4 regions of the Deinococcus carri genome follow, and region 1 is predicted to be linked to each of the others. Evidence: riboswitches for the same ligand, from Rfam matches in the RefSeq annotation. Region 1 holds a riboswitch; each other region holds the start of a gene.
The links. A riboswitch is a leader RNA that binds a small molecule or an ion and turns the genes downstream of it on or off. The one in region 1 is predicted to bind cyclic di-GMP.
Positions count from the first base shown of each region.

Region 2: another riboswitch for cyclic di-GMP. It lies ahead of ABEA67_RS04425 (hypothetical protein); the one in region 1 lies ahead of ABEA67_RS15335 (beta strand repeat-containing protein).
Region 3: another riboswitch for cyclic di-GMP. It lies ahead of ABEA67_RS17080 (hypothetical protein); the one in region 1 lies ahead of ABEA67_RS15335 (beta strand repeat-containing protein).
Region 4: another riboswitch for cyclic di-GMP. It lies ahead of ABEA67_RS00525 (hypothetical protein); the one in region 1 lies ahead of ABEA67_RS15335 (beta strand repeat-containing protein).

Region 1 covers NZ_BAABRP010000015.1:62,521-68,095, forward strand. Annotated here, with positions in the region: gene ABEA67_RS15330 (magnesium transporter CorA family protein) at 1-470, shown strand, start outside; gene ABEA67_RS15335 (beta strand repeat-containing protein) at 558-3,011, opposite strand; cyclic di-GMP riboswitch class II at 3,295-3,379, opposite strand; gene ABEA67_RS15340 (acyl-CoA dehydrogenase family protein) at 4,053-5,213, opposite strand; gene ABEA67_RS15345 (CaiB/BaiF CoA transferase family protein) at 5,210-5,575, opposite strand, start outside.
Region 2 covers NZ_BAABRP010000001.1:885,305-890,879, reverse strand. Annotated here, with positions in the region: gene tpiA (triose-phosphate isomerase) at 1-407, shown strand, start outside; gene asnS (asparagine--tRNA ligase) at 549-1,901, shown strand; gene ABEA67_RS04430 (PhzF family phenazine biosynthesis isomerase) at 2,020-2,907, shown strand; cyclic di-GMP riboswitch class II at 3,078-3,162, shown strand; gene ABEA67_RS04425 (hypothetical protein) at 3,235-3,732, shown strand; gene ABEA67_RS04420 (hypothetical protein) at 3,797-4,387, shown strand; gene ABEA67_RS04415 (2-phosphosulfolactate phosphatase) at 4,397-5,125, shown strand; gene ABEA67_RS04410 (class I SAM-dependent methyltransferase) at 5,128-5,575, opposite strand, start outside.
Region 3 covers NZ_BAABRP010000021.1:25,882-31,456, forward strand. Annotated here, with positions in the region: gene ABEA67_RS17060 (DUF512 domain-containing protein) at 1-1,222, shown strand, start outside; gene mscL (large conductance mechanosensitive channel protein MscL) at 1,328-1,744, shown strand; gene ABEA67_RS17070 (DinB family protein) at 1,800-2,258, shown strand; gene ABEA67_RS17075 (vWA domain-containing protein) at 2,341-3,552, opposite strand; cyclic di-GMP riboswitch class II at 3,765-3,847, shown strand; gene ABEA67_RS17080 (hypothetical protein) at 4,014-4,511, shown strand; gene ABEA67_RS17085 (beta strand repeat-containing protein) at 4,583-5,575, shown strand, end outside.
Region 4 covers NZ_BAABRP010000001.1:85,646-91,220, forward strand. Annotated here, with positions in the region: gene ABEA67_RS00520 (tyrosine-protein kinase family protein) at 1-65, opposite strand, end outside; gene ABEA67_RS00525 (hypothetical protein) at 301-1,551, opposite strand; cyclic di-GMP riboswitch class I at 1,563-1,655, opposite strand; gene ABEA67_RS00530 (sugar transferase) at 2,072-3,385, opposite strand; gene galE (UDP-glucose 4-epimerase GalE) at 3,499-4,578, opposite strand; gene ABEA67_RS00540 (hypothetical protein) at 4,698-5,575, opposite strand, start outside.

The sequences.
Region 1 (5,575 bases):
CGCTGGAGGAGCGCGTCTTTACCGACGGCCGCCGCAATCCGGTCGCGGAGGTGTTCGCGCTCAAGCATGTGCTGGCGCAGGGCCGCCGCCTCAGCACCGACGCGCGGGAGGCGGTGACGCTGCTGGTCCGCCACGCCGGCGGCACCACGGCCGAGCTGGTCCGCTACCGCGACGTGCTGGACTCCTTCACGCGCGTCAGCAGCCGCCTGGACGGGCTGCGCGACTTCCTGACCAGCCTGCTCGACCTGCACCTGAACCTGCAAAGCCAGCGCATGAACGAGGTGATGCGGACCCTGACCGCCGTCAGCGTGATCTTTTTGCCGCTGACCTTCCTGGCGGGCGTGTGGGGCATGAACTTCCAGCACATGCCCGAACTGCACACCCGCTTCGGCTACGCCTTCGCCTGGGCGAGTTTCCTGCTGATCGGGGGGCTGCTGGCCGCCTATTTCAAGCGCCGGGGGTGGTGGTGAGGGGCCAGAGCAAACCCTGCCCCGGACCAGAAGCGGTTGCCGGGGCAGGGCAGAGTGCCGGACGTTACGTTATCTGAGGGGCCAGGACTACTGCACGAAGGCGTAACGCACGCGCAGCTCCGAAAGTGCTCCCACGACCCCGCCGAAACGCAGCTCCACGCTGTCGAACGCCTTGCTCGTCTGGAAACTGACGGTCTGCACGTCACTGCCCGGCGCGAGCAGCGCCAGGTCCAGCAGGTCGCCCCCGCTGCGCGTTTCCTGCACCTGACCGTTCAGCAGCGTCACCAGGGTGAGGCCAGACAGCACTCCGGCATCCAGCAGGCTGCCGGGGCGGCGGACGACAAAGCCCACGCGGCTGCCTGCCGCCTGCGGTGCCGTGCCGATGACACGCAGGTAGGTGTAGCTCAGCGCACCCACCGTGACCTTCATCGACGCCTCGTCCGTGAGGTCGCCGTTCACGACATTCAGGGCGTTGTCCACCGAGCACAGCAGGCACAGCTCACTCCGGCCCGAGTTCACGGTGTACCCGCTGCCCACCAGGGGCCGGGGTTGCGCGGTCTGCTCGCCACTCACGGTGATGCTGACGTTGACGGCGTTCGAGGCGTTCCCCGCCGCGTCGTAGGCCCGGACGACCAGCGTGTGTGCCCCGGCAGGCAAAGTCGGCAGGGTGGTGTCCAGATTGACCGTCTGACCGGGGGTGATAGCCAGGTCGGTGGGCGTGCCGTTGTCGAGGGTGTAGGTCACGCGGGTGACGCCCTGATTGTCGCTGGCGGTGCCGGTCAGGCGTACGGGGTTGGTCGTGGTGGCACCGTTGACGGGGGAAGTGAGCGTCAGGGTCGGGGCCACGGTGTCGCCGGGCTGGCCTGTGCCGCCTCCGGCAGTGACGGTGAAGGTCGTGCTGGCGGCGTTCGAGGCGTTCCCCGCCGCGTCGTAGGCCCGGACGACCAGCGTGTGTTGCCCGGCACTCAGGTCCGGCAGGGCAAAGTCGAAGTTGACCGAGGCTCCGGCAGTGAGGGGCGCATTGACCTCGGGGCCGTTGTCGAGGGTGTAGGTCACACGGGTGACGCCCTGATTGTCGCTGGCGCTGCCGGTCGCACGCACAGGGTTGGCCGTGGTGGCCCCATTGGCGGGAGAAGTGAGCGTCAGAGTCGGGGCGACGGTGTCACCGGGCTGACCTGTGCCGCCTCCAGCAGTGACGGTGATGGTCGTGCTGACGGCGTTCGAGGCGTTCCCTGCCGCGTCGTAGGCCTTCACGGTGATGGTGTGCTGTCCAGCCCCCAGGTCCGGCAGGGCAAAGTCGAAGTTGACCGACGCTCCGGCGGTGAGGGGCGCATTGACCTCAGGGCCGTTGTCGAGGGTGTAGGTGACGCGGGTAACACCCTGGTTGTCGCTGGCGGTGCCGGTCAGGCGTACAGGGTTGGCCGTGGTAGTGCCGTTGACGGGGGAAGTGAGCGTCAGGGTCGGGGCCACGGTGTCGCCGGGTTGACCTGTGCCGCCTCCGGCAGTGACGGTGATGGTGCGGGCCGCGGTGCTGCTGTTGCCCGCCGCGTCATAGGCCTTCACGGTGATGGTGTGCTGCCCGGCACCCAGGTCCGGCAGGGTAAAGTCGAGGTTGGCCGATGTCCCGGCGCTGAAGGGTGCATTGACTTCGGGGCCGTTGTCGAGGGCGTAGGTCACGCGGGTGACGCCCTGGTTGTCACTGGCGGTGCCGGTCACGCGCACGGGGTTGGCCGTGGTGGCCCCGTTGGCGGGAGAAGTGAGCGTCAGGGTCGGGGCCACGGTGTCGCCGGGCTGGCCTGTGCCGCCTCCGGCGGTGACGGTGATGGTCGTGCTGACAGCGTTCGAGGTGTTCCCCGCCGCGTCGTAGGCCCGGACGACCAGCGTATGTGCCCCGGCGGGCAAAGCCGGCAGGGTGGCGTCGAGGTTGACGGTGGTGCCGGGCGTCACGTCCAGATCACGCTCGGCGGCCCCATCGAGCGTGTAGGTGATGCGGGCCACGCTCTGGTTGTCGCTGGCGGTGCCCGTCAGACGCACGGGGTTGGCCGTGGTGGCACCATTGATGGGGGAAGTGAGCGTCAGGGTCGGGGCGACGGTGTCGCCGGGCTGGCCCGTTCCCCCGTTCCCGTTGATGGTGACGGTCCGCGTGACGGAGGTGCTGTTGCCCGCCGCGTCATAGGCCGTGACGGTCAGGGTGTACGTCCCGGCCTTCACGCCGCAAAGGCAGAGGCTCTGGCTGATGTTGCCGTCGGCGGGCAGGGTCAACGTCTGCTCGTTGCCGTTCCCCAGGCGGTAGGTGAGGCGGCTCAGGCCCACGTTGTCACTGACCCGGCCCTGTAGCAGCAGGCTGCCGGTGGCGCTGCTGCCCTCCAGCGGAGAGGTGAGTTGCAGGGTGGGTTTGACAGTGTCCGTGACGCCGGGCTGACCCCCAGGGCCAGGATTGGGGTTGAGCGCAGGGTTTTGCCCGCTGCAACTGGCCAGCAGGGTGACGGTCAGCAGCGTGGCGGCGGCAAGGCGGCCATTCCGGGAAAGCATCGAGATCATGGCGTTCTCCTTGAGGGTGTGAGAAGACATGGCAGAGACGACGCACAGCCAGAGGGGATAAACTGAACTGCTGCCTACTTCCAGGGGAAGGCAGGGCAGAACAGGTGTGGATTCGGGGAGAGGGATAGGTTCAAAACGGGCCTGCTGGGGCCAGAAAAAGAACCCGGAGCAATGCACCACCTCCTGCTGGAAACCGGTTATAGGTCAGCGGTGCCGCGCCCACCAGGAAGCTGTGGGGGCTGCTGCCCTAACGGTAAGAAAAGTTGCCGACACGCCGTGTTCGCATGTCCCAAGTCGGTCGCACCACTGGCTCCACCCGTTCCAGGTGCCCGTATACGGAACGAGGTTTCGTTGCCCCTTGGATAGCAATTGCATTTCAGCTACCCAGGTTCAATCTATGAAAAGACACCTGTTGCCGAATGAGGGCCAAGTTGAAGGTCCTTATTTTGGTTCTCATGCTTTGGGTGGTATGGGGGTATATAGGTTCCGCATCCTCCGTCATAGCCCTTCTCCTGCATCGCTTTGTAGAGCTGTTCCACCCGTTTCTGCCGCTGTTGTTCCTGCTCTGTCCGGTTGGATGGAGCAGCTCATTGCTGTTTAGGGTCTGTTTTGAAAGTTGGGCGGAACTTCTCAGACACGTGATGGGGACGCACTTTTTTTCCTCTGCAAGCCGCTCTACGAATTCCCCCTTACGGAGGAGAGTGGGACGGGTGCAGTTTCGCAGGAGAGAGGGGAGCGGGCACAACCTCCCAGCGCGCTTGGGACCTTTTGAAACACGCGCTTAAAGCATGGCCCGCCGTGGGATGGACTCGCAGCCCGGCACAAGGTGAGCGACTGAACGGCGAGGGTCCAGCCGCTCCAGCGCCGTCGCGTGGAAGCACCCCCACGCACCTCCCCGGCCTGATTCGGCCCGCTTTCCAGCCAGAGCAGCCCTGTAGGCGCTCCCCTTCAGCACATAGCCCAGACTCCCGCCCTCCGCTACAGCGAGCAGCGTGGCCTGCTGATGTCGGGGGAGGCGAGGCGTCCCGCGCGCTCATGTCCCTACTCCAGCGCGTTCTGCCCGGTGAGGTGCCGCCCCACGATCAGGGTGTGAATGTCGTGGGTGCCCTCGTAGGTGTCCACCGTTTCGAGGTTCAGCATGTGGCGGATGACCGGGTACTCGGTGGTGATGCCGTTGCCGCCCAGCATCTCGCGGGCCAGCCGTGCCCCCTCCAGCGCCACCCGCACGTTGTTGCGCTTGGCGACGCTGACCTGGGCGTAGTTCATCTTCCCGCTGTCCTTGAGCTGCCCCAGCCGCCATGCCAGCAGCAGCCCGGTGGAGTGGTCGGTCGCCATCCGGACCAGCTTGTCCTGCACCAGTTGCCGCGCGGCGATGGGTTTGCCGAAGGTGGTGCGGCTGCCGGTGTAGTCCAGCGCCGTTTGCAGCACTGCCTCCAGTGCCCCTATCGCCCCCCAGGCAATCCCGAAGCGGGCAGAGGTCAGGCAGGAGAGGGGCGACTTGAGGCCCCCCGAACCGGGCAGCAGATTCTGGGCCGGAATGCGGCAGTCTTCCAGCACGATTTCCCCGGTGACCGAGGCGCGCAGGCTCATCTTGCGGTGAATCTGGGGCGCGCTGAACCCCGGCGTGTCGGTGGGCACGATAAAGCCGCGCACCACGCCCTCATCATCCTTGGCCCAGACGACGGCGATGTCCGCGACCGGGCTGTTGGTGATCCACATCTTGTTGCCGTTCAGGACGTAGCTGTCGCCGTCCTTGCGGGCGCGGGTGCGCATCGCGCCGGGGTCGGAGCCGCCGTCGGGTTCGGTGAGGCCGAAGCAGCCGATCAGCTCGCCGGAGGCCAGGCCGGGCAGGTACTTCCGTTTCTGGTCCTCGCTGCCGTAGGTGTAGATCGGGAACATCACCAGGCTGCCCTGCACGCTGGCGGCACTTCTGAGGCCGCTGTCCACCCGTTCCAGCTCGTACATCATCGCGCCGTAGGCGCTGTAGCTGACGCCTGCCCCGCCGTACTCCTCGGGCGTGGTCGGCCCCAGCAGGCCCATCTGGCCGAACTGGCGCATCACCTCACGCACGGGCAGATCGCCGCTGTCCCACCAGTCGGCGATGCGGGGCATCAGCTCGCTGTCACAAAAGGCGCGGACGCTCTCGCGGATGAGGCGCTCCTCGGGGGTCAGCAGGTCGAACACGGCGAATTCGTCGATCATGGGGTCTCCTTGTGGGATTCGGCCAGGCCCAGCTCAGACAGCACCTCGTCCGTGTGCTGTCCCAGGGTCGGGGGGGCGCGGCGCACCGGGGGGCGCTGGCCGTCCAGGCTCCAGGGCGGGGCGGTCACGGTGGTCTGGCCCAGTGATGCGTGCGGCACGGTCACGGCGATGCCCTGGTCTACCACGTGCGGGTCCGCGAAGACCTCCTGCACGTTGTAGACGGGGCCGCAGGGCACACCCGCCGCGTCCAGCCGCCGCATCACCTCGGCGCGGGTGTGGGTACGCAGGGCCGGATACAGCTCGGCGTTGAGCTGCTCGCGGTGATGCACCCGGCCCTCGTTGGTGGCGTACTGCGGGTTGCT
Region 2 (5,575 bases), on a different contig from region 1:
AGGCGCGGCAGGCCCAGGCGGGCGGCCTCACGCCCATCGTGTGCGTGGGCGAGCGGCTGGACGTGCGCGAGCGCGGCGAACACGTGAACTTCACGCTCGACCAGCTCCGTGCCAGCACCGACGGCGTGGGCGAGAACCTGATCGTCGCCTACGAACCCGTCTGGGCCATCGGCACGGGCCGCACGGCCACCGCCGACGACGCCGAGGAGATGGCCGCCGCCATCCGCCGGGCGCTGGCGGGGCTGTACACTGCCGACGCCGCAGGCTTCCGCATCCTGTACGGCGGCAGCGTGAAGCCCGACAACATCGCCAGTATCTGCGCCCGGCCCAATGTCAACGGTGCCCTGGTCGGCGGCGCGAGTCTGAAGGTGGCCGACGTGCTGGGCATGAACGACGCGCTGAGGTAAAGCCTCTTCCCTACTCTGGAAACGGGGTGGGGGCAGTGTTATGGATAGTGAAAGTATTCACGATAAAAGCTGTTCGTGAACTTTATGTTTCCTAGCCTTCCTCGATTCTGAACGCCGCTCGCCTCCGCCTATAATTCCGCTGTGACGGCGACAAGCACAAAGACGACCATTCGTGAACTGAAGGCGCATGTGGGGGAAACGGTCACCCTGGATGCGTGGTTGCAGGACAAGAGCGGCAAGGGCAAGATCCAGTTTCTGAAGCTGCGCGACGGCAGCGGCTTCGTGCAGGCGACGGTCTTCAAGGGCGACGTGGCGGGAGAGGTCTTCGAGGCCGCCAAGAGGCTCTCGCAGGAGCAGGCGGTGCGGGTCACGGGCGAGGTCCGCGCGGACGAGCGTGCGCCGGGCGGGGTCGAACTCGCCGTGCGGGACCTCTCCCCCTACGCGGAGAACCAGGCGGAGTATCCCATCACGCCCAAGGAACACGGCATCGAGTTCCTGCTCGACCACCGCCACGTCTGGCTGCGCCACCGCCGCCCCTGGGCGATTCTGCGGGTGCGCGACTGCGTGCAGCGCGCCATCGTGGATTTCTTCCACCAGGAGGGGTTCGTGCGTTTCGACGCGCCCTTCTTCACGCCCAACGCCGCCGAGGGCACCACCGAGCTGTTCGAGATCGACCTCTTCGGGGAGGACAAGGCGTATCTCTCGCAGACGGGGCAACTGCACGCCGAGGCGGGAGCGCTGGCCTTCGGCAAGGTCTACACCTTTGGGCCGACCTTCCGCGCCGAGAAGAGCAAGACGCGCCGGCACCTGCTGGAGTTCTGGATGGTGGAGCCGGAGGTCGCGCCCGCCACGCACACGGACAACATGGCCCTCCAGGAGCGCTTCGTGAGCTTCCTGGTGCGCCGCGCGCTGGAGGAATGCGGGACCGAGCTGGAGGTGCTGGGCCGCGACCTCTCGAAGCTGCGGCCCGCGGCTGAGGGCAACTTCCCGCGCGTCACGTACACCGAGGCGCTTGCTATCATCCGCACGCACATCGAGGCGGGCGACCTGCCGCCGAACGTGCAGGCCGACGTGGAGGCCGTCGAGTGGGGCGACGACCTGGGCGCACCGCACGAGACGATCCTGGGCTATCACTTCGACCGCCCGGTAATCGTCGAGAAGTATCCGGCGGCCATCAAGGCCTTTTACATGCAGCCCGACCCGCAAGACCCCCGCCTGGCCCTGTGCGACGACATGATCGCCCCCGAGGGCTACGGCGAGATCATTGGCGGCTCCGAGCGTATCCACGACTATGAGCTGCTCCGGTCACGCATCGAGCACGAGGAGCTGCCGCTTGCGGCTTTCGAGTGGTATCTCGACCTGCGCCGCTTCGGCAGCGTGCCGCACGCGGGCTTCGGCATGGGGCTGGAGCGGGCGGTGGCCTGGATCACCGGCATCGACCACATCCGCGAGGCGATTCCCTTTCCGCGCATGCTGACGCGCATGGTGCCCTGAGGGCCGGGCCGGGTCACTCCCGGCTTTTCTCTGGAAGCTCAAGTGAAAGTATTCACGATGAACCTAATTCGTGAAGTTTTTGTTCTTACCCCGGCAACCAGTACGCTAGAGTGCCCCCATGATCGCGTATTGCGAGGTGAGCGCGTTCACCCAGACGCCGGGACAGGGCAATCGGGCGGGCGTGGTGCTGGAGGCGGGCGAGCTGACCGACGCCGAGATGCAGGCGCTGGCCGCCTTTCTGGAAGCCCCCGAGACAGTCTTCGTGACGCGGATGGGGGGCGGCCTAGTGCGGGTGCGGTACTTCACCCCCACGCAGGAGATCGAGTTCTGCGGGCACGCGACGGTCGCGCTGGGGCTGCGGCTGGCGCAGGGGGGGCACTGGCAGGGGGAGCCGCTGGAACTGGAGACGCTGGTGGGCCGGGTGCCCCTCACGCTGGAGACTGAGGCGGGGGTGCCGACGCGGGTGTGGATGGAGCAGCGGGGGCTGGAAACCCGCCCGGTGGCGCGCGAGCTGCGCCGGGAACTCGCGGAGGCGCTCGGCCTCGACGAGCGGATGATTCACCGCGGCCTGCCCCTGGCGGCGGCCAGCAGCGGGCTGTGGAGCGTTTTCGTGCCGCTGCTCGACACCGTGATTCTCGACGGGCTGGACCCCGACCTGCCGCGCATCCACGCGCTGAGTGACGCGCTGGGCGTGACCAGCGTGTACGCCTACGCGCCGATGGGCGTGAACCGCTTCGCCGCGCGGGACTTCGCCCCCGCCGTCGGCATTCCCGAGGACCCGGTAACGGGCAGCGCGGCGGGCGCACTCCTGGCCCTGCTGGCCGAGGGGGGCCGCCTGCCGGTGCGCGGCGACCGGGCCAGCGGCGTGGTCTACCAGGGGCACGCCCTCGGCACCCCTGGCGAGGTGGAGGTCGAGGTGACGCTCGCCGGGCAGACGGTGCGGGACATCCGGGTGGGGGGCTGCGCCGCGCTGGACCGCGAGGGGTACTGGGACCGCAAGAAGTAAGAACCGGGAAATAAGCCGCGCAATGGAAACGGAACCCCCCTGCCCCGTGGACACGCGCTGCCACAGCCTTTTCGGCATTTCGCGGGCAGGTCAGCCGGGGAACGGCCCCCGTAAGAGTTCTGTGCGGAGCAGGGCCATACCTTGAACGCACTTCGTTCAGAGAACCCTCTCTGGCGGAGAGCGGCGCTGAACCCCGTCCTGTAATCCGGGCACCTCGGATGGGGGGAGCCAGTGGTGCGACCGGCTTTTCGTCCAGTTCTGCGGCGTCCATGTGGCGTGCGGCAGACTTTGATTCACCGGAAAATGGTTTCCGGGGAGGACTCTCTGATGCGTTCCCTCAAGACTCTGGCTCTGATGACGGCTCTGATGGTGTCCGGCGGTGCTTACGCCGCCGACAGCACTTCCACGGACCACAACAACGCGACGATGACGCTGACCACCAGCGGCACGGCCAGCGACGCGGTCAAGTTCAGCATCGCCCAGACGACCCTGACCATCCCGGCGGCCCAGGTGCGGCCCGGCGCGAGCTTCACAGTCAGTGTGCCGGTCAGCAACCCGACAGGCCGCAACATCAAGGTCACGGGTGTGGCGGGGACGCCCACGGGCGCGGCCTTTGCCAGCAAGCTGACCATCACGGGCACCAACGCCACCAACGTGGCCGTCGGGGCCGGCAACAACGCCACGCTGACCTATACCTTCACCTTTGCCAACGCGGCTGCGGGCGATCCGATCTACAGCGGCAACGTCTCCGTCAGCTTCACTATCAACGCGGTGGCGGACGATGACGCAACGCAAGACGTGAGCTTCGGCACCAGCGGCGGCTAAGTCACCCCCTTCCCCTCAGCCAGGACGAGCCGCCCCGCTCGTCCTGCTTTCCCAGGAGCCTCTGATGAAGCGGTTTCTCTTCCTGCTCGTGGGGCTGCTGGGGAGCGCAGGTGCCCAGTTCACCGCCCCCGGCATCACCCTCACGCCGACCGACGCCGCGCCCGCACCGCTGGAAATCGCCCGCCGCGTCCTGGTGCAGCCCTCGAAGCTGGAAATGCGGCTGCAAACGGGCTACACGACGGGCAACCTCAACTTCACGCTGTTCAGCGAGGTTCCTACCGAGGTGACGCTGAAAGCGAGCGACTCCCGGCTGGTGCTGCTGGGGGGCGAGAAAGGTGCAGTGCGGCTGAACGCCTACCTGCTCCAGACCGTGACCTTCGTGGCGGTGGGAGCGCACAGCGGGACCATCACCATCAGCAACCACGCGGGGCAGGTGCTGGAAACAGTGCCCTACACGGTGGCCCCAGCGAAAACCGTCAACCAGAGCGTGTCGCTGTACTACACGCCGGGCAGCAACGTGGGGTCGCTGAGCTACTCGGTGTCGGGCAACCCGCTGTCACCGCTGGACCCGCGCTGGAGCATGAGTGTCAGCCTGAACGTGAAGCCGAGCGAGAGCAAGGTGGGCGGCAGTGTGGGCCTCAACGTGAGCTGGTAGCTTCACGGGATGTTCTGGGAGCAACAAGACGCCGGCGTGAGGCTGGAATGGGGCGAGGCGGGCCTGGAGCACCTCGCCGCGCAGGCTGACGTGGTGGTCGTCGTGGATGTGCTGTCCTTTGCCACCTGCGTGGAGGTGGCCGTCTCGCGCGGCGCGGCCGTGCTGCCGTTTGGCTGGCGGGACGCGCGGGCCACGGCCTTTGCCGCCGAACACGGGGCGCTGCTGGCGGGAGAGCGGGCGGCGGGCAGGCCTTCCCTCTCCCCCACCTCACTGCTGGGGCTGCCCGCCGGAGCGCGGCTGGTGTTGCCCTCGCCCAACGGGGCCACCCTGTGCGCGCGGGCGGGGGAGGCCGGTGGGGTGGTCGTGGCGGCGTGCCTGCGGAATGCGGCGGCGGTGGGAGCCTGGATAGGCGGGCGCTTTCAGAACGTGTTGGTCGTCCCGGCCGGGGAACGCTGGCCGGACGGCACGCTGCGGCCAGCGCTGGAGGACCTGCTGGGGGCGGGAGCGGTGGTGGAGGCGCTTGCCCCCGCCCTCCGCCCTTCCCCGGAGGCACAGGGGGCGCGGGCCATGTTTCAGGCCATGCGGGAACGCCTGCCGGAGGTGCTGGGCGGGTGCGCATCAGGCCTCGAACTGTCGGAGCGGGGCTTCGCGGAGGACGTGGCGCTGGCGGCGGAGCTGGACGTGAGCGGGTGCGTGCCGGTCCTGCGGGAGGGTGTCTTCGTGAACGCGGTGAGCTGAACTCACGCTCTGGTCCTGCGCATCAGCAGGAACGGCGGGATGACGCCGTATTCGGACCGGGCGTCTCTGACGGCACCGGTCGCCTGCGGTTCATACATGTCGCAGAACTGAAAGCCCGCCTCGCTTAGGGTCCGCATGTACGTCGAGAGGGTGCGGTGGTATGCCCCCACCTGCCCCCGCACCCCGCCCGGATACGCCGACTTCCAGAAGCCTTCGTCGAAGTAGGTGGAGACCTCACGGCGGATGGTGCCGTCCGGGGCCGTGTGCCAGCGGGCGTGAGGGGCCTGAAAACAGGGGTGGGTGAGCGAGAACACGAACCAGCCCCGGGGCCTGAGAACGCGCCGGACCGCCTGAACCGTGGCCGCGAGGTCGGGGATATCCATCAGCGCCAGGTGGCAGACCACGCCGTCAAACGCCGCTTCCGGCAGATGCTCCAGGGTCTGGGCGTCG
Region 3 (5,575 bases), on a different contig from region 1:
CCACCACCGCCTGGAATACGACCCGGCGGCCCCCACCTTCACCTTCGACGTGGAGTGGGAGGACCCCGGCCTGGACTTCGAGGAAGTGCTGTTCGACGGCATCAAGAAGTGCGCCAACAAGTGCGACTTCTGCTACGTCCACCAGATGCCGCGCGGCTTTCGCAAGAGCCTCTACATCATGGACGACGACTACCGCCTGTCCTTCCTGTATGGCTCCTTCGTGACGCTCACCAACCTGACGGAAGGCGACATCAACCGCATCCTGGACGAGAATCTCTCGCCGCTGTACGTGTCGGTCCACACCGCCAATCAGGATCTGCGCCAGGACCTGATGAAGTGGTGGAAGCTCAAGGTCAAGGACCCCCAGGCCGTGCAGATTCGCTCCATGATCGAGCGGCTCGAACCCATCGACCTCTACACCCAGATCGTGCTGGTGCCGGGCCGCAACGACGGCGAGCATCTCGATGAGACGGTGGAGTACCTGAGCAGCCGCCCCAACGTCATCTCGGCGGCGGTGGTGCCCATCGGCCTGACCGGGCACCGGAAGAACCTCCCCGACGTGCGGACCTTCACGCGCGAGGAGGCGCAGGACACCTTGGCCCGCCTGAACCGCTGGCGCAGGCAGTTCCTGAATGAACGCGGCACCCGCTTCGTCTTCCCCTCCGACGAGCTGTATCTGCTGGCCGGCGAGCCGCTGCCCAGCGAGGAGGAATACGAGGGCTTCCCGATGCTGGAAAACGGGGTGGGCATGATCCGCGACTTCCTCACGGAAGGCCTGCCCGAGCTTCCTGCCGCCCTCCCGGCCCCCCGCAAGGTGATTCTGGGAACGGGCCTGCTGTTCGCGGAGTCGCTCGACCGCGCCGTGGACCCCCTGCGGCAGATTGAGGGTCTGGAGATCGAGGTGCGTGCCGTGGAGAATCGGACCTTCGGGCGCGTGACCACCGTAGCAGGCCTGCTGACCGGGCGCTGCTTCCGCCATGCGGTGAGGCCCGGCGAGGCCGACCTGCTGATCGTCCCCCCGACCACCCTGCGCTACGGCACCGAGCTGATGCTCGACGACACCAGCCTGACCGAACTGCGGGGAGAGTTCCGGATGGACGTGCGCCCCGGCGGCGCGACGCTGGGCGAACTGGCCCGCGTCCTGCTGGAAGGCGTGCAGAGCAGCGGCCACCAGTGGGGCATGAGCGCCCACGCGGTCAAGGAGCAGCGCGGGCAGGCCTGAACGGCTGGCCGGGAGCAGGCCCCCTCCAGGCAGGCTCAGTCTGAGCAGGCCCCAGTCCACCTGTGCGGTCCACCTGCACCTCGACAAAGTGTAAAAATACTCACCATGTTGAGAGGATTCCGAGACTTCATCCTGCGTGGCAATGTCGTCGACCTGGCGGTCGGTGTGGTGATCGGGGCGGCCTTCGGGGGCGTCGTGACGGCCTTTACCAAGGCTTTTCTCGATCCCCTGGTGAAGCTGGTGACGGGCGGCGCGGTGGCCGGGGCTATCACCCTGCGCGCGGCCAACCCGGCGCAGGGCATCGACGCCATCGTGCTGGACTACGGCAGTTTCATCACGGCGCTGATCAACTTCGTGCTCACGGCGCTGGTGCTGTACCTGTTCGTCGTCACGCCCATGAATACGCTCATGGCCCGCTTCAAGCGCGAGGAAAAACCCGCCGTGGCCGAACCCAGCAACGAGGAAAAGCTGCTGGCCGAGATCCGCGACGAGCTGCGCCGGCGTCCGGGCACGTCCGTTTAATCCTCTTCATCCTGCCTGGGCGGCTCTCTGCGGGACCGCCCTTATGCTGTTCCCCATGAACACCCCTGCCCACTACGCCCGCGCCTTCCAGATGCACCGCGCGGCCCTGCAAGACCTCTACGAGACGCTGCCTGACGAGCAGAGCACCTTTTCTCCCTGGGAGGGCGGCATGAGCTTCATCGGGCTGGCGGACCATCTGGCGGCCAGCAGTCAGCGGTTTCTAGGGCTGCTGGGCAGCGAACCCCCGGCCCCGATTTTGGACACCAGTGGCAGCGCCGACCTCCCCAGCGCCCGCAGCCGCCTCCAGGAGAGCACCGAGAACGCCCTGCTCGCCATCCGCGCCCTGAGCGAGGAGGACATGAACCGCCGCGTGAAGGCCTTCGGCGGGCGCGAGATGCCGGTCGCTGCCCTGCTCGACTTCATGATCCAGCACGAGGCCCACCACAAGGGCCAGGTCTGGATGATGGCGCGCATGGTGGGCGTGCAGCCACCGATGTTTGTGAAGCTGGGGTAGGGGAGCCGTCAGCAAAAAGAAGGAAAGCTCCTGCAAAAGCATCGGCTTTCCTTCCTGACTGCTGACCACTGACGGCTGAAAGCTAATTCACCATCTTCGTCTTGTTCGTCACGAAGTCCATCAGCACGTACTGGCCGATGTTCTGCGGGGTGGTGAAGTAGGCCTTACCGCGGGTCATCTCGGAGACGCGGCGCACGAAGCCGACGAGTTCGGGGTCGCGGGCCAGCATGAATGTGTTGACCTGAATGCCGCTGCGGCGGCAGTTGGCGACCTCGCGCAGGGTGGCCCCCAGCACGTAGGGGTCGAGGCCGTAGGCGTTCTTGTAGATGCGGCCGTCGGGCAGCGTGAGGGCCGAGGGCTTGCCGTCGGTGATCATCACGATCTGCTTCATGTCCTTGTTCTCGCGCTTCAGGAGCTGCTGCGCCAGCCGCAGGCCGCCCGCCGTGTTGGTGTGGTACGGCCCGATCTGGGCCTGCGCGAGCTTGCTGACCGGCACTTCCTCGGCCGAGTCGTGGAACAGCACGAACTTGACCGTGTCGCCGGGGTACTGGGTGCGGATCAGGTGCGCCAGGGCCAGCGCGACCTGCTTGGCGGGGGTAAAGCGGTCCTCGCCGTACAGGATCATGGAGTGCGAGCAGTCGAGCAGCACCACCGTCGCCGCCGAGGAGTTGTATTCCGCCTGCCGGATCACCAGGTCGGACTCCTCCAGTTGGTCGAAGCCCTTGCTGATCACGTTGCCCAGGGTGGCCGTCGTGTCGAGGTTGAGGGTGTCCCCGAACTCGTAGTTCTTCAGCTCGCCGGTCATCTCGACCCCCGAGGCGTACTCGCGAGTATCGTGTGCGCCCGCGCTGGAGCGGCCCAGGCCCCCCATCAGGTCGCGCAGGCTCTTGTAGCCCAGGAAGTCGATGCTCTTGTCGGTGAGCTGGAACTTGGCGTCGCCCGCCTCGCCCTGGCCGCCCTGCCCTTCCTCGTCGTCGAACTCCTTACGGATGAAGCCGTCCTGCTGGAGTTTGTCCATCAGGCGCTCGATCTGCTGGCCCAGGCGCGTCTCGCGCACGTCGTCCGCCTGCATCGCCTCCATCAGCAGGTCCTCGGGGATCATGTTCCGTTCCGCGAGGGCTTCCAGGATCGCGTCGAACAGGTCGTCCATGCTGGGGCGCGCGTTCGGGTCGGGGTCGTAGGGATCGTTCATGCCCTGGCCGAGCAGGGCTTCCTGAATCATCTGCATCAGCTCGCTGGAATCGAGCTGGTCGAGTTCGCCCTCGAATTTGCTGTACCGCGTGATACGCGCCATGACCGGACCTCCGTGGGAAACAGGATGGCGCGGAACGTTCCCCGCGTTTGTAAGCCCGGAGGGAACCGGCGACGCGGCGTGCAGCGCGCTTTCCGGGTCGAGGTCTGCCGGAAGCCTCCCGCGTCCGGCCGTAGCTCAACCCTGGCGTTTCTGTTTGATGAGAGATTTATGAAAATCTGTAAGGCTTCTGTCATGGCCTGACAACTACCTTCTCCCTGTTCCGGGGCGATGAAGCGTGTGGTGTATCCGGGCACCTGCCACACGCCGAGCCAGTGGTGCGACCGACGAGCCGTGAACCCCAGGTGGGGCGCGCGTTCGTTGGTCGTTTTGCATTGTGGTTGCGCTGTCCAGTCCCCCCGCAGGGGGATACCAGGTTCTTCAACGTCAAGTTATCTTGCGCTCCGTTTCGCTGAAGCGCTTCCAGCCGCCCTGTTCCCTCTCCCTTGCCCCAAGGAGCTGACATGAAATCCCCAGTCCCCCTCCTGCTGCTGGTTCTGTCCGGCGTGGCACTCGCCCAGGGCACTTCGCCCCTGTCGCTGCTGTACGACCAGGTTCTGGTGCAGTCCGTGACCCGGGACGGCAAAACGGCCGAGAAGCGCACCCCCGCCTTCACGAAGGTGCGTCCCGGTGACGTGCTGGCCCAGACGGTGACGGCGCGCAACGTCGGCAGGGTTGCCCTGCCCAACCTGCGGGTCCAGTTGCCCGTGCCGGCGAACATGGTCTACCTCGCGCCCGACGGCCCTGCGCCCGAGGGTGTCCGCACCGAATACTCCATCGACGGCGGCAAGACCTTCGCCCCCGCGCCCCTCAAGAAGACCGTCACCGTGACCGAGAACGGCAAGGCCGTGACCCGCGAGGTCGAGGTCAAGCCCAACGAGTACCAGGCCGTCCGCTGGACCATCGGCACGCTGGAGGCGGGCACAGAGAAGACGCTCGGCTTCCGCGTACAGGTGAAGTAACCCGTGCAGGTGAAGTCAATACAGAACTTCCGCAGGGCACAGCGCGGCCCGCAGCAAGCAGAGGAGACAGCATGAAAGTGAACACGAAGATTCTGGGTCTGATGGCGGCGCTGGCTGCCGGAGCAGCTTCCGCGGCCCCCACCCCCAACACCACCAGCACGGTGGCCGGCACGCCGATCACCAACCAGGCCACGGCCAGCTTCACGGACCCCGGCACGGGTCAGCCCGCCCCGGAAGTCAAATCCAACACCGTGACCACCACGGTGCTGCCGCTGCCGGGCTTCGACATCGTGTACGACGACAACACCGCCGACGGCAACACGCTCGCCAACACGCCCAAGACCGTGACCGGCGCGACCCCCGGCCAGGTCATCAAGACCGACTACGACGCCGTCAACAACGGCAACACGCCGCTGACGGTGAGCCTGCGCCCCAACACCACCGGCAGCGCGTCCGGCCTGACCGTGCGCTACCTGGACGCCAGCGGCAATGAGCTGGCCAAGAACAGCGACGGTTCCTACAGCCTGACGCTCCCGGCGGGCAATGCGGGCGTGGTCAAGTTCACGCAGGAGATCACCCTTCCGGCGAATGCCCCGGCGAACACGACCTACGGGGCCTCGCCCGAGGGTTCGGTCGCGGGCACCGGCACGGGGACGGGCCAGAACGGGATTCCCACCGGTAGCACCCTGTACGAGGGGCAGACCGTCAGCAATGGCGCGGTGGTGACCACCCCGGCGCAGGGCACGGACCTCCAGTTCGTCAAGGTGACGACCTTCCAGCCCGCTCTGACGGGCACCCCCAACGTCCCCAACCCCACCAACCCGGTCGGCCCCGACGGCAGCACCGGCGCGACCCCGCCCGCGCAGGGGACGGTCAACGTGCCCACCGTGCCCGGCGGTACCCCCAACCAGCCCACCCCCACCCAGCCCGCGACCGGCTATCCCTCCTACCCGACCAACCCCGCGGACCCCACCTCGGGCGGGACGCCCATCGTGCCCGACGTGCAGGGCAACAAGCAGATCGCCTACCCCAGGGCCGACAGCGACAACCCCTCGACCAGCCCG
Region 4 (5,575 bases), on a different contig from region 1:
GCCGCACGCCGCAGCACACCGAGCAGATAGGACAGGTCGAGGTCTTTGGGCCGTTCAGAGGTCATGGGATCCTTTGCAGAGCGGGCAGAAAGCGGAGCTGGAAGGGGAGCCGGGTGAACTTCCTGTCAGCCTAACGTACGGTGTGCCGCGCGTGAGAAGACCTGCGCCCTTCCAGGCTTTTTCTCTTGTTTAACCCGTGCCTGTTGATCCCGCATCTGGGAAGAGGCAGCGGTGAGGGAGAACAGTTCCCTCACCGCTGCCTCTTCCCGCCGCTCCGCGTGGCTTGCAACCCCGCGCGGGTCAGCGCACCTCGTACCAGTGGGCGGCCAGCGGCGTGACGGCCCCGGTCACGGTTCCGTTTTGCAGTTTCAGGCCGGTGGGCCGCCCGGCGAAAAGGGGCACCAGTTGGGTGGCCTGGCCGTCCAGCGTCACCTTGACGGTCTGGCGGCTGGTTTCGCTGAGGCTGACCACCTGGAGGTAACGGCGGCCCTGGTAGGTCCAGAGGGTCGCGCGGGCCTCCGGGGTGTTGACATTCAGGCTCCGGCGCTGGCCGTCCATCAGGAACGGGGCCAGCAGCTTGACTTCCCCGGCCACCCGCTTGAGTTCGGCCCGCAGCGCCGCGCCACCGGGGGCAGCCAGATCGTTGGTGGGATCGAGGTAGGTGTAGTACAGGATGCCCTTGACGCCCGCCCCGAGGGCCTGGTTGGTCATGCTGTAGAGTTCGCGCGCGTTCGGCAGGCGGCCATCCTTCCAGCGGAAGCTTTGCAGGTTGGCGATGGGCAGCGTGCCCTTGCGGCTGGCCTCCGTGACCAGGCGCTGCATGACCGGGTACACCACCCCCACGCTGTCCCCGCCGTCCACCGGATAGGACTGGTTGCCGACCGCGTCGGCCCGCCCGAAGTAGTCGGTGTGGCTGTTGGCGAAGGAAATCGCCATGCTGGTGTAGGTCAGGTGCCGGGAGTCCAGCGCCTTGGTGGCCTGGTTCCGCCGCTCCAGCTCCTGCGGCGTCACGAGGTTGTTGCAGTCGTCGGCGATCATCCAGCCCAGCACCGCCGGATGGTTCTTCAGGGTGTTGATCGACACGTCGTTGAAGTCCTCGACCAGCAGCTTCATGCCCCGGCTCTGGGCGGTGTTGAGCAGCTTGGTGTAGCCGGGCAGGTCGTCCTGCGGGTCGAACATGGTCGCGTTCATCAGGTTGAAGCCCATGTCCGCGATGGCCTGGAGGTCGCGCAGGCGGCGCTCGGCATTCCCGGCCCACGAGACGTGGTAGAAGCCCATCGGGAACATGGGCTGCCCACCCACCAGCAGCGTGCCGTCGGCGCGGACGGTGGCGGCGGTGTCGGTCGCCGCCGCCCCGGCCGTCAGGGCTTGCAGGCGCTGCGTAGCGTCGAGAGTTTCGCCCTCGCTCGCCTGCCGCTCCTCGCCGCTGTCACCGGGGGTGACCGTCCCCCCCGGCGCAGTTCCGGGCAGGGAAGCCTGGGGGGCGGAGGGCTGCCCGCAGGCAGCCAGCAGCAGCGTCAGGGCACAGGCCAGCGTTCCGATTTTTTTCATGGCGTCCTTCTTTCGGTAGCCCGGCGGACTCTTCGGCCTGGGTGCGGCGCGGGAGTTCCGTGGCTTTGCGTCACCTCCTCGCGGAGGTTTTGCCTTTGTCGAGATGGGCGGAGAGTGGTGGATGGAAAATGGGTGTGCGGAAGGTCCTTGCCTTCAGAGCGGCAAGTTCCAGAACCGGGAGGCCAGAGAGGAAGAGGGGAAGATGGGCTTAGCTCTGTGAAGACAGGTTAAGCATCTGTTCTTACATTAACCATACATAAACACTGCTGGCTGCCAAGATTCTCACAGGCCGGGTGAGGAGAGACACAGAGACAGGGTATGAGCCACCCAGAGCTTTCCCGGGGTAAGGTTCAAAAGTTGAGCGTGCCTCTCATGCCCGCGGTCGTGAGGCTCTTTTTGCCTCTCTGCAAGCAGCTCTGGGTGTCGTCTCGTGGGGGCTGGGACAGCTCCGCAGGGGAGAGGGGACACGCAGGCCTCCCCGGAGACCTCTGCTTCTGAAAGACCCTTTTGAAACAGGCTCTCAGCGGGAGCCGAAGCCGGTCAGGATGGTCCAGATCGTCTTGCCGACGATCAGCAGGTCGAGGGAGAGCGAGAGGTGCTTGACGTAGTACAGGTCGTAGCGCAGCTTCTCGGTGGTCTGGCCCAGGTTGTCGGTGTAGCCCTGGTTGACCTGTGCCCAGCCGGTGATGCCGGGGCGGACCCAGTGGCGGCAGGCGTACAGCGGGATGCTTTCCTCGAAGTCGGCGGCAAAGGCCCACTGTTCGGGGCGCGGCCCGATGATGCTCATCTCGCCGCGCAGCACGTTCCAGAACTGGGGCAGTTCGTCGAGGCGGAACTTGCGCAACAAGGCCCCGACGGGCGTCACGCGCATGTCGCCCTGCCGCGCGAAGGCTGGCCCCGACCGCTCGGAGTCGGTGGTCATGGTACGGAACTTGGCAATCTGGAAGGGCTGCCCGTTCCGGCCCACCCGCTCCTGCCAGAACAGCACCGGGCGGCCACTGTTGAAGTACACGACCAGCGCCACGGCGGCCAGCAGCGGCAGCAGCAGCGGCAGCAGCAGCAGCGTGACCACGATGTCCAGCGCGTGCTTGAAGGGTTCGTAGCCCGATCGGAAGGTGTTGTCCGTCAGGCCCTCCCGGTCAATCGCGTGCAGCGCCACCCGGCCGGTGAGTTCCTCGTCGGCCAGCACCTTGGGCCAGAAGGGGACCTGGGTGACGTAGGCATGTTCCAGCAGCCGCTGGTAGTCGGTGGAGGTGCCGCGCTCCGGCTCGACCAGCAGCAGGTCGACGTGTTCCAGCATGCCGGGGTCGCGCGGACTCACCGGCACGAACTGCACGCGCGGATGGTGGAGGGTGGCGGCGGGCAGCAGGGGCGGCTGGCCCGTGGCCGACAGCGTGAGTTCCGACACGCCCAGCCGCAGCGGGGGTGAGACACGCCATATCCAGCCCAGGGCGAGCAGCGTCAGCCCGAACCACAGGCCATGCAGGGCCAGCAGCCAGGGCAGCGCCGCCCCCTCACCCACCGCCAGAAACAGCGCGCCGGCGACCAGCAGTGTCCGCAGCGGCACCACCACGACCGGACGGCCCGGCGAGAGCCGGGTGCCTGCGCCGCCACGCCTGCTCAGCAGCCAGCCCAGGACCCCCGCCAGCAGCCACAGCCTCAGCAGCAGGTTCCGGGTGGGCAGCTCCAGCCCCAGCAGCCCCAGCCCCACCCAGAGCAGTGTCCCCATCAGCAGCAGACCCAGCGCGTCGACCAGCCACGTGAGCTGCCGGACCTGTGGGGGCCGGATCAGGTGAGCGGGAACGGTGTCGGGGTTAAAGCGCGTTTCCTGCATGGGCTAACGCTGCCTCCTGGCTCCTCGGAACGGCCGCTGGCGGGGCTGGGGCCAGTGACTCCGGGGGCGGGGAGGCGGGCTGGTAGGCGGGGCGGCCGGTTCTGCGGCTACGTTCAACCGGCCACCGCTTCTGTTTCCGTTGCCGGGGGGTGGAGCCTGGCCTCCCGCTGCGCCTCCCAGGCCAAGGCGCTGGCGATGGCCTCGCGGGAGGTGTGCCGGGGGAGCCAGTTCAGCCAGGCACGGGCGCGGGAAATCTCGGCGCAGGCCCCGGCACTGTCGCCGGGGCGGCGGGGGCTGTCCTGCACGTCGAGGGTGGTCCCGGCGACCTCTTGAAAGGCCTCCAGCAGTTCGCGCACGGTGGTGCCGCTGCCGGTCCCCACGTTGATGGGCAGGAACACCTGGGCCTCACCCAGGTCCGCCTCTGCCTGAGCAAAGGCCTCGTCGAAGTGTTCGGCCGCCGCCACGTGGGCCAGCGCCAGGTCCCAGATATGGATGTAGTCGCGCAGGCCGGTGCCGTCGCGGGTGGGGTAGTCGGTGCCCATGACGGAGAAGACGGGCTGCCGGCCCTGCCAGGTGGCGACCAGACGGCCCAGCACATGTGAGGGGTCGGGCAGGTAGGGGCCAGTCCGCAGTTCCGGGTCGGCCCCGATGGGATTGAAGTACCGCAGGGCAATGGCACGCAGCGGCGCGGAACTGCCCGCGCTGGCCGCGCACAGGTCGCGCAGGACTTCTTCCATCATCCACTTGCTGCGGGCATAGGGACTCAGGGGGCGCAGCGGGCTGGCCTCCGTGACCTGAAGGCCGGCGGGTCCGTCACTCGGGGGGCTGTCGTAGATGCTGGCGCTCGAACTGAAGATGACGCGCCGCTGCCCCAGCGCCAGCAGGGTCTCGAACAGGGTCAGGCTCTTCACCACGTTCTCGCGGTAGTACAGCGCGGGCTGCGCCAACGACTCCGACACCACGATCCGCGCCGCGAAGTGCAGCGTGGCCGTGATGTCGGGGTGCTCCTCGAAGATGCGCCGCACCAGCGCCGTGTCGGCGATATCCCCCTGGTAGAAGATCCGGCCCGCGACAAAGGCGGCAGGACCGGTGACCAGCGAATCCAGCACCACCGGGACGTGCCCGGCCTGCTCCAGCGCCGTGCAGACGGTACTGCCGATATAGCCGGCCCCGCCGGTCACCAGGAGTTTCATCTCCTGAGTATAGGAAAAAGGCGGGCGGCCCAGGACAGGACCCCACCCATTGGCTCTGCCCACCGTTAAGGCCGCTCGTCAGGGCCGGGGTGGAGCGTTCACCCGGGACAGGTTCTGGCCTATTCGAGCCGGTAGACCACCACTTCCAGCGGGGCCAGACGGCCCGTCACGGTCTGCCCGTTCAGGCGCAGCGTCCGGGCACGGCCCACCAGGGAGCGCAGGCGGTGCGGGGCGCTCGGGAGGGACAGCTTCACGTCCCGCCACTCGCTGCGGCTGTTGTTCAGGGCCAGCAGGGTGTCTCCGTCCGGCCCGCGAAACTGCACGACCAGGGGCCGCGTTCCGTTGCCGCCTTCCAGTTCGGTCCGCGCCCCGTTTAGCAGGGCGGGGGAGAGCAGCGCCACCTCGCGGGCCAGCTGCCGCGCGGCGTCCCACAGCCGGGGTTCGCGGTTCAGGTCCACCTCGCGGGCGCGGTAGGCGTAGTACACGACGCCCTTCACGCCGGCCATCAGGGCCTGGTAGGTCATGTTTCTCAGCTCGGCGCTGCTGGGGGGGGGCTGCCCGGGCTTCCAGGCGAACGTCTGGAGGTTCGCCAGCGGCACGGTGCCGGTGGACAGGGACGTCTGCACGGCGCTGCGCATCACGCGGTAGGTTACGGCGATATCGTCGAGGCCGATGGGGTAGCTCTGGTTGCCCACCATGTCCGACAGGCCGAAATACTGCTGTTCGGGGCGGTCATACCCTACCGAGAGGCTGATGTAGGTGAGCTTGTCGGGGGCCAGCGCCTTGATCGTCTGGTGCCGCCTTCGGACCTCGGCGGGCGTGACCAGGGCGTTGCTGTCGTCGGCCAGCTGGAAGCCCAGCACCGCGGGGTAATGGTCGACCTCCTGTACCGTGGCCGGCCCCAGACCGTAGGTCAGCACGTACACTCCGCTGCGCTGCGCCGTGTCCAGAAAGGCCTCGTAGTCCGCCACGTCCTGATCGTTGATGGGTTCCGTGA